Linked DNA regions of Arthrobacter sp. ERGS1:01. The protein of the gene in region 1 binds, or shares a complex with, the protein of each later gene. Links are inferred from orthologs where the notes say so. Each region holds a gene or a part of one and is shown in the gene's direction. Other genes may lie near its edges.

Region 1 (6,182 bases):
GCGACGTGTTGTCGAAGGTCACCAACGACATCGACAACTTCTCCCAAACGCTGACCCAAACGCTGACGCAGGTGCTGACCTCCGTGCTGACGGTGGTGGGCGTGCTCGCCTTCATGTTCTCGATCTCCTGGATCCTGGCCATCATCGCGCTCGTCACGGTCCCGATCGTCGCGTTGATCACCGTCGCGATCGCCAAACGGTCCCGCGTGCAGTTCACCACGCAGTGGAAGACCACCGGCCAACTCAACGGGCACGTCGAGGAAATGTTCACGGGCCACGAGATCGTCAAGGCATTCGGCCAGCAGGAAGCGGCCATTGAAAAGTTCGCCGTCTCCAACGACCGCCTCTACGCCTCCAGCGCCAAGGCCCAGTTCATCTCCGGCATCATCATGCCGTCCATGAACTTCATCTCCAACCTCAACTACGTGATCGTCGCGGTGATCGGTGGCATCCAGGTGGCCTCCGGCACCCTGACGATCGGCAGCGTGCAGGCGTTCATCCAGTACTCACGCCAATTCAGCCAGCCCATGGCGCAGATCGGCTCCATGTTCAACCTCCTCCAGTCCGGCGTCGCGTCGGCCGAGCGGGTGTTCGAGCTGCTCGACGCGAAGGAGCAGGACCCCGACCACGTGCCCGCACAAACCATCACCAACCCCAAGGGCCGGGTGGTGTTCGAGAACGTGAACTTCAGCTACAGCCCGGACGAGCCGCTCATCCAGGACCTCTCGCTCGTGGCCGAGCCCGGCCAGACGGTCGCGATCGTCGGGCCCACGGGCGCCGGGAAGACGACGCTCGTGAACCTGCTCATGCGCTTCTACGACATCGACTCCGGGCGGATCACGATCGACGGCGTCGACACCGCCAAGATGGCCCGCGACGACCTCCGCCGCCGCTTCGGCATGGTCCTGCAGGACGCCTGGCTGTTCGGCGGCACCATCCGGGACAACCTGGCCTACGGCAAACTCGACGCCACGGAGGAGGAGATCACCGCCGCCGCCGAGGCAACCCACGTGGACCACTTCGTCCGGGCCCTTCCCGACGGCTACAACACCGTGCTGACCGACGACGGCGCGGGGCTCAGCACCGGCCAGCGCCAGCTCATGACGATCGCCCGGGCCTGGGTTGCCGACCCCGGCATCCTGATCCTCGACGAGGCCACGAGCTCCGTTGACACCCGCACCGAGGTGCTGATCCGGCAGGCCATGAACCGGCTGCGGGAATCCCGCACGAGCTTTGTCATCGCCCACCGGCTCTCCACGATTCGCGACGCCGACCTGATCCTCGTCATGGACCACGGCCGGATTGTGGAACAGGGAACCCACGAGGACCTCCTCTCCGACAACGGTTTCTACTACGATCTGTACATGAGCCAATTTGCGGATCCCGTGGTGGAGGAAACAAGCACGCCATGAATGCCGCCGAGCTGATCATGCGCCGCTGGAAACCCGTCACCGAATCCTCGGTGCCGCCGTACGAACAAATCCGCCTGCGCATCGTGGATTTGGCGGCCGCCGGCGAACTCGCCGTCGGCATGAAGCTTCCGTCCGTCCGTGCCCTCGCCACCGAGCTTGGCGTTGCCGCGAACACCGTGGCGCGTGCCTACCGGGAACTTGAACACGCCGGGATCGTGGTGACCGCCGGACGCAGCGGCACCGTCATCGCCTCCGGCGGCGACCAGCTGACGGAAGCCGTGGCGACCGCTGCGGCCGAGTTCGCCGGCGTCGTCCTCAAGTGCGGCGTGCCGTCCGCCAAGGCGTTGGCCATGGTGTCCGCGGCCCTGGAACGCGGCGCCACGCGGTAGTGGGGAACACCTCTTCGACAGCGGGTGTTCGAACGAAGATTCGACTATACTGATAAGCGTTGGTGCTTACATCGCAATGTCCGGGACTCGGACGGTACCTCGAAGGAAACAATGCCCCAGTCGCTCAGCCCGAAGTCCACTCCAGCGCGCCCGGATTTGTCGCGCTTGATTGTCAAGGGGGCCCGCGAACACAACCTTCGCAACGTGGACCTTGACCTGCCCCGCGACGCCATGATCGTATTCACCGGCCTGTCCGGGTCCGGCAAGTCCTCGCTGGCGTTTGACACGATCTTCGCCGAAGGCCAGCGCCGCTACGTGGAATCGCTCTCCGCCTACGCCCGCCAGTTCCTGGGGCAGGTGGACAAGCCCGACGTCGATTTCATCGAGGGACTGTCCCCGGCGGTGTCCATCGACCAGAAGTCCACGTCCAAGAACCCGCGCTCCACGGTGGGCACCATCACCGAGATCTACGACTACATGCGCCTGCTCTGGGCGCGCGTCGGCACCCCGCACTGCCCCGTCTGCGGCGAGCCGATCGCCAAGCAGACCCCGCAGCAGATCGTGGACCAGCTGCTGGAGATGGAGGAGGGCACCCGCTTCCAGATCCTTGCCCCCGTTGTACGTGAGCGCAAGGGCGAGTTCGTGGAGTTGTTCCGCGAACTCACGGCCAAGGGCTACTCCCGGGCCAAGGTGGACGGCGAGCAGATCCAGCTCTCCGATCCGCCCAAGCTGAAGAAGACGTTCAAGCACTCCATCGAGGTGGTCGTGGACCGCCTCGTCGTCAAGGACGGCATCCAGCAGCGCCTCACCGACTCCGTGGAAACCGCGCTCGGCCTGGCCGAGGGCCGCGTGCTGGCCGAACTCGTCGACCTGGACGAGGGCGACGCCGGGCGGGTCCGGCAGTTCTCCGAGAACCTCGCGTGCCCCAACGAGCACCCGCTCGCGATCGACGAGATCGAGCCGCGCTCCTTCTCCTTCAACAACCCCTTCGGCGCCTGCAGCGCCTGCAGCGGCATCGGCACCAAGCTCGAGGTCGACGAGGAACTCGTGGTTCCCAACCCGTTCCTGAGCCTGCGGGACGGCGCCATTGCGCCGTGGTCGCTGGGCACCGCCACCACGGAGTACTGGAACCGGCTGCTCGAGGGCCTCTCCGACGACCTCGACTTCAGCCTCGACGACTCCTGGAACAAGCTGTCCACCGAAACCCGCCAGGCCATCCTGTACGGCAAGGACCACAAGGTGGTGGTGCAGTACAAGAACCGCTTTGGCCGCGAACGCAAGTACAGCACGGGCTTCGAGGGCGCCGTGCAGTACATCCAGCGCAAGCACCTGGAAACCGAATCGGACTCCGCGCGCGACCGCTACGAGGAGTACATGCGCCAGATCCCCTGCCCGGCCTGCGGGGGAGCGCGGCTTAACCCGGCATCGCTGTCGGTGCTCATCAACGGCAAGTCCATCGCCGAGGTCTGTGCCCTGTCCATGCGCGACTGCTTCGGCTTCCTCTCCAACCTGGTGCTGACCGGCCGCGAGGCCCAGATCGCCAGCCAGGTGCTCAAGGAGATCCAGGCCCGCCTGCAGTTCCTACTCGACGTCGGCCTTGAATACCTGAACCTGGAACGCGCCTCGGCCACGCTGTCCGGCGGCGAGGCCCAGCGCATCCGCCTGGCCACCCAAATCGGCTCCGGCCTGGTGGGCGTGCTGTACGTGTTGGACGAGCCCTCGATCGGCCTGCACCAGCGCGACAACCGCCGCCTCATCGAGACCCTCACCCGGCTGCGGGACCTCGGCAACACGCTGATCGTCGTCGAGCACGACGAGGACACCATCCACGAGGCCGACTGGATCGTGGACATCGGCCCCGGCGCCGGCGAACACGGCGGCCAGGTGGTGCACTCGGGCTCCGTGGCGGATTTGCTGAAGAACACCAACTCGCTCACGGGCGACTACCTCTCCGGGCGCAAGCAGATCCCCATGCCGTCCAAGCGGCGCAAGTACGACAAAAAGCGCGAGCTGAAGGTCGTTGGCGCCAAGGAAAACAACCTGCGCAACCTCGACGTCGCGTTCCCGTTGGGCGTGCTCACGGCCGTCACGGGCGTCAGCGGCTCCGGCAAGTCGACGCTCGTCAACGAGATCCTCTACAAGGTGCTGGCCAACAAGCTCAACGGCGCCAAGCAGGTGGCCGGCCGGCACCTGCGCGTGGACGGCCTGGAACACCTGGACAAGGTGGTGCACGTCGACCAGAGCCCCATCGGTCGCACCCCGCGCTCCAACCCCGCCACGTACACGGGCGTCTTCGACAACATCCGCAAGCTGTTCGCCGAGACCAACGAGGCCAAGGTGCGCGGCTACCAGCCGGGCCGGTTCTCCTTCAACGTCAAGGGCGGCCGCTGCGAAGCCTGCACGGGTGACGGCACGCTGAAGATCGAGATGAACTTCCTGCCCGACGTCTACGTGCCCTGCGAGGTCTGCCACGGTGCACGCTACAACCGCGAAACCCTGGAAGTCCACTACAAGGGCAAGTCGATCGCCGACGTGCTGAACATGCCGATCGAGGAAGGAGCGGAGTTCTTTGCCGCCTTCACGCCGATCGCCCGGCACCTGCGCACGCTGGTCGACGTCGGCCTGGGCTACGTCCGGCTGGGCCAGGCCTCCACGACGCTCTCTGGCGGTGAGGCGCAGCGCGTCAAGCTGGCCGCGGAACTGCAAAAGCGTTCCAACGGCCGCAGCATCTACGTCCTGGACGAGCCCACCACGGGCCTGCACTTCGAGGACATCCGCAAGCTCCTGCTGGTGCTCCAGGGCCTGGTGGACAAGGGCAACACGGTCATCGTCATCGAGCACAACCTCGACGTGATCAAGAGCGCCGACTGGATCGTGGACCTCGGGCCCGACGGCGGCACCGGCGGCGGGCAGGTCATTGCCGCCGGCACGCCGGAAAAGGTCGCCAAGAGCACCGACAGCTACACGGCGACGTTCCTGCGCGAAGTGCTCGGGGCCTGATCCGGTCCTCCGGACGGGGTCCCAGGGGCCGAAGTATGCCGGGGCGGGCATGGATGTGCATGCTCCCCGGCGGGCCGTGAGAAACTATGGACGTGACTATTGCCGCGCCCGCGCCCCTCTATGACGCCGTCCTCTTCGATTTGGACGGGACCCTGGTCGATCCGGCCGGTGGCATCACCGGCGGCATAGAACATGCACTCCGGGCCATGGACCTGCCCGTCCCGGACGCCTCGGTGCTGGAGGGCATGATCGGACCCAAGCTGGCCGACGCCCTGGCCAACCGCGCCGGCGTGCCGCTGCCCCTGGTGCCCGAGACCATCGCCGCGTACCGCAGCTGGTACCGCTCCACGGGCATGGCCATGTCCAAGGTCTACCCGGGCATCGCGGAACTGCTGGCGGAGCTGCGCGCATCGGGCATCCGCCTGGGCGTGGCCACGCAGAAGCCCGAACCCCTCGCAAAAACCCTGCTGGCCCACCACGGACTCGACGCCGCCTTTGACGTGATCCGCGGCGCCAACGAGGACGAAACCCTCATGCCCGGCGACGCCGGCTACCGGCAGGGCAAGCAGGAAATCATTGCCGCCGCATTGGCCGAACTGGCCGCGGACAACGCCGTCATGGTGGGGGACCGGCACCAGGACGTCAACGGCGCCACGGCCAACGGGCTGAGCTGCATCGGCGTGTCCTGGGGATTCGCCGTGGAAGGCGAGCTGGCCGAGGCAGGCGCGGCCGCCGTCGTCGACTCCACGACGGAACTGGCCCGGCACCTTGCCCCGGCTGCACGGGAGGCCGCGAATGGCACTGTATGACCTCACCCGGCTGCTGACCCGCGGCACCATCAGCGGGCTGTGCCGGCCCACCGTGGAAGGGCTGGAAAACGTCCCCACGGACGGGCCGTTCATCGTGGCCCCGAACCACTTGTCGTTCTTTGACTCGGTGATCGTCCAGGCGCTGACCCCGCGGCCCGTGTCCTTCTTCGCCAAGGCCGAATACTTCAACGGCAAGGGCATCAAGGGCAAGCTCATGAAGTCCTTCTTCCAGTCCGTCAACTCCATCCCGGTGGAACGCGGCGAGCAGGCAGCCAGCGTGCAGGCCCTGAAGACCCTGTTGGACATCCTGGGACGCGGCGAGGGCGTGGGCATCTACCCCGAAGGCACCCGGTCCCGCGACGGCATCCTCTACCGTGGCCGCACCGGCGTGGGCTGGCTGGCCCTGACCACCGGCGCGCCCGTGGTCCCCGTGGGCATCATCGGCACCGAGGCGCTGCAGCCGGCCGGACGCAACACCGTCAAGCCCGCACACTTCACGCTGCGCTTCGGCAAACCCCTGCACTTTGAAAAGACCGGGCCGGACCACTCCCTGCCCGCACGGCGCCACGTCA
Region 2 (7,004 bases), 1.1 Mb from region 1 along the record:
CCGCCACCATCGGGTCCTGACATGCGCCATGTGAACCGCACTTTTCACGGGGGCCGGGGGCCGGGCGTTGTGCCTGGTGTCGGGCTGGGCCGGAGGCTGGGCGCGGCCGGCCCAGGCTGGCAACGGTGGGCGCTGAACATTGGCGCAGTACTGGGTTCGCTGTGCCTGGTCCTTGCCGCGCTGACCCTGGTGCTTGGCATCAAGCCGCTGATTTTTGCCTCCGGATCCATGGGACCTGGCATTCCGACCGGCTCGCTGGGGCTGGCCATTTCCACGCCGGCCGCTGATGCGGTGCCCGGCCAGGTGGTGTCCGTGGTGACCTCCGACGGGACCCGCATCACCCACCGCCTGGTGTCCCGCACCCCGGACGGGGGACTGATCCTCAAGGGTGACGCCAACGCGGTGGCCGATCTGCAGCCCTATATGGCGCAGACGGTGGACAGGCTCTTCTTTAGCGTGCCGGTACTAGGCTTTGTGGCGAGTGCGCTTGGCCAGCCGTGGGTGTATTTCCTGGGCGGGCTGCTGTGCGCAATGCTCGTGTATCTGGCATTCGTCCGCAAGGATGCGGGCACGGAAGGCGGCGCGGGCAGCGGTAACGGCGCCGGCAAGGGTTCGAGCGCGGGCCCGGGCGCTCGCCTGCCTCGTGAGCAAGGGCCGGATTCTCCGCTTGCGGGTTCGGTGCCCGGCTCCGGCCCGGTCCAGCGCCGCGCCGATTGGGGGCGCTACAGTTCCTTGAGCGTCCCCGCGGAAACTCCCGCCGGCGGGTTCGGGATTATCCGGCGGCTTGCCCGGCGTCGGACGCTGCAGGGTACTGTGGCGGTGCTGGCCGCGCTCGCGATAGTCGTACCGGCCGGGTTTGCCGCGCGGGCGGAACCGACCCAGGCGTCGTTCACGGGCAGCGCCGCGGCCAAGGCGTCCGTGACGGCCGCGACGATGCCGGCGCCGACAACCTTGTCTTGCAGCCAAACCGCCGACAAGGAATCGGTCGATTTCAACTGGAAAGCACCGGTCAACAGCCCGGTGCCGCCGATCGGATACCGGCTTTCCGTGCTGGTGGGTGGCAAGAGTAACAGCGAAACGCTGGCCAGCGATGTACTAACAGAGCGATTGTCCATGCAAAATGCCAATGGACTGCTGGGCGCCGTGCTCAGTCTCCTCGTCGACATTCTGTCGATCCTAATTCCGTACAGCTACCCGGTTACGGTGAGTGTCGTAGCCATCTACCCGAACGGCTGGGAGTCGGCGCCTGCAACATATGACACTCTTGTGGCGGCCAACAAGGGTGCATTGTTCGGCGGGAAGATGTTGACTTGCTGACCTATCGAGCCACCGAGATGTAGAGGTCGATGATGCGGTGTCGAGTCTGACGGAGCGAATCGTCGGACTCGGCACCGCATCGTCGGTTTCGGCGGTGCAGCAGATGCGGGTTCCGGAAGCGGAACGTCGCAGGAGCTGCACCGCCGAATTGGCAATACTCCGAAAACCGTGCCAAGCCGCGAGAACGGTGGTTCTTGCCACCGTTTTCGCGGCTTGGCACCGTTCTCGCGAGTTGGCCCCGTTTTCGCGGGATGGGCCGGGGCCTACGCCGGGTGGGAGGTGAGCCACTCCTGCGCCAGGGTGGCCTGCAGGTTCAGGGCGCGGCCCACGACGGGCTCTGCCGCGGAGGCGATCTTGGCGCCCAGGAACGGGATCGAGGACTTCACTTCGCCCGTGAGGTCGACAACAGTGTTCTCGCCGGAAGCGCTGAGCTTCTGCACCGCGGTGACATCGAGCGGCGCGCCGCCCACGGTCAGCTTGATGGTGCTGTTGCGGGAACCGTCGGCCGCCGGGGCCTCCCACGTCTCCACCTGGGTGACGGTCAGCGTGGCGCCAACCACCTTGCGGGCAATGTCGGGCATCCGGTCGGTGGGCAGGGTGCGCACGGTCTTGGTGGTGAACGCGCCGGTGGTGGGGCCGCTGATCTCAAACGACTTCAGCTCCCCGCCCACGGTGAAGCTGACGTACTTGATGAATTCCTCATCGGTGAACACGTCCGTGACACGCTGGGCGGTGGCGGACAGGGTGGTCGAGGCAGCAAGTGCCATGGTTCCTCCGTATATAGCTCAAATGGTGGCCCGCTAGGGCAGGTATCAGGATACCAAGGCACGGCTGCGCCGAGCGCGGCGGCCCGCCCGGGAGTAAGCTGGAACGGTCCCCGGCGTTCACACGAATTCCGGGCTTTCGTGCTGTTCAGCGGCGCGAAAAAAGAATGTGCCCCAGCGGCCCCCGCGCCAAGGAGATTAGCCACCCATGAGTCTTGAAGGTCTGCGCACAGCCCTTGCCGCCGATCCGCTGTTTGCCCGCGTGCGCAGCTATGCGGCCACCTCAACCGCCGAACGCAGCACCGACCTCGCCTTCAGCGCCCCGGCCGGCATGCGCCCGGTGCTCCTGGCCGAGATGGCCGACGGCCTGGCCGTGGCGGCCGACGGCGGCGCCGGGGTGGTCCTGGCCGTCACCGCCACGGGGCGCGAGGCCGAGGACACCGTGGCCGCGCTGCGCTCCTTCCTGCCGGCCGACGCCGTGGCCGAATTCCCCAGCTGGGAGACCCTGCCGCATGAACGGCTGTCGCCGCGATCGGACACCGTGGGCCGCCGCCTGGCCGTGCTCCGCAGACTGGCACACCCGGAGCTCGACGCCGGTGGGCAGCTGCGCGTGGTGGTGGCACCCATCCGCGCCGTGGTGCAGCCGATCGTCGCCGGGCTCGGCGAGCTGGCGCCCGTGCATGTAAAGGTGGGGGAGGAGATCGGCTTCACCGAGCTCGTCAAGCAGCTGGCCGACGCCGCCTACGCCCGCGTGGACATGGTGACGCATCGCGGCGAATTCGCCGTCCGCGGCGGCATCCTGGACGTCTTCCCGCCCACCGAAAACCACCCCATCCGCATCGAGTTCTTTGGCGACGAGGTGGATGCGATGCGCTGGTTCTCCGTGGCCGACCAGCGCTCGCTGTCCTCCAAGGTCTCGACAAGCTCGACCACCGGCGGGATCGCCCACCCCACCGAGCTGTACGCGCCGCCATGCCGGGAAATCCTGATCACGCCCACCGTCATGGGCCGCGCCGCCAAGCTGAAGAACAGCATGCCGGCAGCAGCCGCCATGCTGGAAAAGATCGCCGGCGGCATTGCCGTGGAGGGAATGGAATCCCTGGCTCCGGCGCTCGTGGACGGCATGGTGGCCCTGACCTCGCTGTTCCCCGCGGGCTCCGTGGCCGTGGTGCTGGAACCGGAAAAGGTCCGGGCCCGCGCGCACGACCTGGAGTCCACCAACGAGGAGTTCCTCGAGGCCGCCTGGTCCACGGCGTCCGACGGCGGCGACGCACCCCTTGACCTGGCCGGGCACGGCGTGGACCTGGCCGCCGCAAGCTTCAAGTCGCTGGCCGAGACCCGGGAGGCCGCCCTGGGAGACGAGGTGGCCTGGTGGTCCATCACCTCGCTGACCCAGGACGAGGAACTGCTCCCCGAGACGGACGTGGTGAACCTGCACGCCCGCGAACCGCGCGGCTACCGCGGCGACGTGGCCGAGATGATGGAATTCATCGGCTCCCGCGTGAAGGACCAGTGGCGCGTGGTGGTCGCCACCGAGGGTCCCGGCCCGGCCCAGCGCCTGGCCGAGCTGTTCCACGAAGCCAACATCCCGGCGTCGCGCGTGGACTCCCTGGATGCGGAGCCGCAGCCGGGCATCATCGAGGTGACCACGGCCGACGTCGGTCGCGGCTTCGTGCTCGACTCCCTCAAGCTGGGGCTGCTGACCGAGGCGGACCTGCTGGGCCGGGCGTCGGCGGTCTCCACCAAGGACATGCGCAAGCTGCCCTCCAAACGGCGTAACGTGGTGGACCCGCTGCAACTGCGCGCCGGCGATTTCGTGGTCCACGAACAGCACGGCGTGGGCAAGTTCGTGGAGCTGATCCAGCGCAAGGTGGCCGGCGCCGGTGTTGGCGGGGCCGTCGGGCTGCGCGAATACCTGGTGCTCGAATATGCGCCGTCCAAGCGCGGCGCGCCCGGCGACAAGCTGTTCGTGCCCACGGACCAGCTGGACCAGGTGACGGCGTATGTGGGCGGCGACGCGCCCGTGCTCTCCAAGATGGGCGGCTCCGACTGGGCCGCCACCAAGAGCAAGGCCCGCAAGGCTGTCAAGGAAATCGCCGGGGAACTGATCCGGCTGTACTCCGCGCGCATGGCCTCCAAGGGGCACGCGTTTGGACCCGACACGCCCTGGCAGGCCGAGCTCGAGGAGGCATTCCCCTATGTGGAGACGCCCGACCAGCTCGTGGCGATCAACGAGGTCAAGGCGGACATGGAGAAGGAGGTCCCCATGGACCGGCTGATCTCCGGCGACGTGGGCTACGGCAAGACCGAGATCGCCGTGCGCGCCGCGTTCAAGGCCGTCCAGGACGGCAAGCAGGTGGCCGTGCTGGTGCCCACCACGCTGCTCGCCCAACAGCACTACGAGACGTTCAACGAACGCTTCTCCGGCTTCCCGGTCCGGGTGGCGCCGCTGTCGCGCTTCCAGACCGCCAAGGAATCCAAGGAGATCATGGAGGGCGTGCGCACCGGCTCCGTGGACGTGGTGATCGGCACGCACCGGCTCCTCTCCAAGGACTTCGGCTTCAAAGACCTGGGCCTGGTTATTGTCGATGAGGAGCAGCGCTTCGGTGTGGAACACAAGGAGGCGCTGAAGAAGATGCGCACCAACGTGGACGTACTGGCCATGAGCGCCACGCCCATCCCGCGCACCCTGGAGATGTCCATGACGGGCATCCGCGAAACCTCAACCCTGGCCACCCCGCCGGAGGAACGCCACCCCGTGCTGACCTATGTGGGCGGCTACACGGACAAGCAGGTGGGCGCCGCCATCCGGCGCGAACTCATGCGCGAGGGCCAGGTGTTCTACGTCCACAACCGGGTCAAGTCCATTGAGCGCACGGCCGCGCACATCCAGCAGCTGGTCCCGGACGCCCGCGTGGCCGTGGCCCACGGGCAGATGAGCGAGTCCCGGCTGGAACAGATCATCGTGGACTTCTGGGAAAAGCGTTTCGACGTGTTGGTGTGCACCACCATCATCGAAACCGGCCTGGACATCTCCAACGCCAACACGCTCATCGTGGAACAGGCCAACAACTACGGCCTCTCCCAGCTGCACCAGCTGCGCGGGCGTGTGGGCCGCGGCCGTGAACGCGCCTATGCGTACTTCCTGTACCCGGCCGACAAGCCGCTCGGCGAGGTGGCACTTGAACGCCTGAAGGCCGTGGCCGCGCACAACGAGCTCGGTGCCGGCATGGCGCTGGCCATGAAGGACCTGGAAATTCGCGGCGCCGGCAACCTGCTGGGCGGCGAGCAGTCCGGCCACATCCAGGGAGTGGGCTTCGACCTGTACATCCGCCTGGTGGGCGAGGCCGTGGCCGAGTTCCGTGGCGGTGGCGAGGAGCGCGCCGCCGAGATGAAGATCGAGCTGCCCGTCAACGCCCACCTGCCGCATGACTACGTGCCGGGGGAGCGGCTGCGCCTGGAGGCCTACCGCAAGCTCGCCGCCGCCGTCACGATCGCCGAGATCGACGACGTCGTGGCCGAGCTGGTGGACCGGTACGGCGAGCTGCCGGCCGCCGCCGTGAACCTGATCGCCGTGGCCCGCTTCAAGGTCCATGCCCGTACCGCCGGGCTCTCGGACGTGGCGCTGCAGGGCAACTTCATCAAGTTCGCCCCGGCGGACCTGCCGGAATCGAAGGTCATGAGGCTGAACCGCATGTACCCCGGCGCCATGGTGAAGCCCGCCCTGGACGCAATCCTGATCCCCAAGCCCAAGACGGCCCGGATCGGCGGCCGCGACCTGGCCGACGCCGAGGTGCTCAGCTGGGCCGAGGGCGTGTTGGAGGCCATCTTCGACGTCGCCCCGGCCGCCGTGGCCACCCCCGCCTGAGCCGGCCGGCACGCAAGGCGGCACAAACACAAAAGGCCCGTCCCGGCGTCGAACCTGGAAGTTCGACGCCGGGACGGGCCTTTTGCCTTAAGGATTTACTCGCCGGCGGAGTTGGAGCGGCCGATCCAGGTCAACGGGATGACCAGGGAAAGGAAGCACAGTCCGATGCCGATGATGCCGGGCATGAATGCCGCGTTGGCGCTGCCAATGTCCCAGAACGACATCGAGAAGATGCCGCCCAGGAACAAGGCGAAGAAGATCACGAACAAGATGATGGTCTGCGTAAGGCTGTTCTCACGCTGGTAGCTGCCGTTGGACACGGGTCCTCCTTACCCCACAAGCGGGGATTTGGGTGGGTGCACCGGGAATCGGCGCTCTTATCTACCCACGATCTTAGTACGGATTAGTAGCTCGAGGTGCCCGTGGTTCCGGAGACAATGGCGATGCCGGAGCTCGTGCCGATGCGGGTGGCGCCGGCGGCGATCATCTCCTTGGCGGTCTCCAGGGAACGCACGCCGCCGGAGGCCTTGACACCCAGGTCAGGGCCCACGGTCTGGCGCATCAGGGCGACGTCGGCAGCCGTGGCGCCGCCGCCGTTGAAGCCTGTGGAGGTCTTGACGAAGTCGGCGCCGGCCTCGACGGCTGCCTGGCAGGCCAGGACCTTCTCGGCGTCGCTGAGCAGGGACGTCTCGATGATGACCTTCAGGATCGAGTCCTCGGCGTGGACCACCTCGGCCACGGCCGAAATGTCCGCGATGAGGGACTCCTTGTCCAGGGCGCGGGCCGCGGCGATGTTGATGACCATGTCGACTTCGTCGGCGCCGTCCATCGTGGCGCCGCGGGCCTCGAAGACCTTGACGTCGGTGTTGCTGGCGCCCAGCGGGAAACCGACCACGGCGCAGGTCAGCACGCCGGTGCCCTGCAGCGCGCGGTTGACGGTCTTGACCCAGACGGGGTTCACGCAGACGGACTTGAAGTGGTACTGGGCGGCTTCCTGGCAGACGCGCAGGATGTCGGCCTCGGACGCTTCGGGCTTCAGGAGCGTGTGGTCGATG

What was found.
Region 2: the proteins of uvrA (region 1) and mfd are in contact, whole or in part, in a crystal structure (PDB 4DFC), measured with the Escherichia coli proteins. The link is inferred for Arthrobacter sp. ERGS1:01 from one-to-one orthologs.

What each region holds. Positions count from the first base shown.
Region 1 is NZ_CP012479.1:1,658,159-1,664,340, forward strand. Bases 1,565-5,001 are described here. They hold uvrA (excinuclease ABC subunit UvrA), read left to right. Parts: upstream 1,565-1,912; coding sequence 1,913-4,801; downstream 4,802-5,001. Other genes in these bases: AL755_RS11345 (GntR family transcriptional regulator), read left to right, coding at 1,565-1,801; AL755_RS11355 (HAD hydrolase-like protein), read left to right, coding at 4,894-5,001. Also shown: AL755_RS11340 (ABC transporter ATP-binding protein), read left to right, coding at 1-1,412; more of AL755_RS11345, read left to right, coding at 1,409-1,564; more of AL755_RS11355, read left to right, coding at 5,002-5,610; AL755_RS11360 (lysophospholipid acyltransferase family protein), read left to right, coding at 5,597-6,182. UniProt on the Escherichia coli protein: The UvrABC repair system catalyzes the recognition and processing of DNA lesions. UvrA is an ATPase and a DNA-binding protein. A damage recognition complex composed of 2 UvrA and 2 UvrB subunits scans DNA for abnormalities.
Region 2 is NZ_CP012479.1:510,879-517,882, forward strand. What follows is about bases 1,891-6,149. They hold mfd (transcription-repair coupling factor), read left to right. Parts: upstream 1,891-2,289; coding sequence 2,290-5,949; downstream 5,950-6,149. Other genes in these bases: AL755_RS06275 (DUF2505 domain-containing protein), read right to left, coding at 1,891-2,084; AL755_RS06285 (hypothetical protein), read right to left, coding at 6,045-6,149. Also shown: AL755_RS06265 (SipW-dependent-type signal peptide-containing protein), read left to right, coding at 1-20; AL755_RS22350 (S24/S26 family peptidase), read left to right, coding at 31-1,317; more of AL755_RS06275, read right to left, coding at 1,581-1,890; more of AL755_RS06285, read right to left, coding at 6,150-6,269; deoC (deoxyribose-phosphate aldolase), read right to left, coding at 6,353-7,004. UniProt on the Escherichia coli protein: Couples transcription and DNA repair by recognizing RNA polymerase (RNAP) stalled at DNA lesions. Mediates ATP-dependent release of RNAP and its truncated transcript from the DNA, and recruitment of nucleotide excision repair machinery to the damaged site.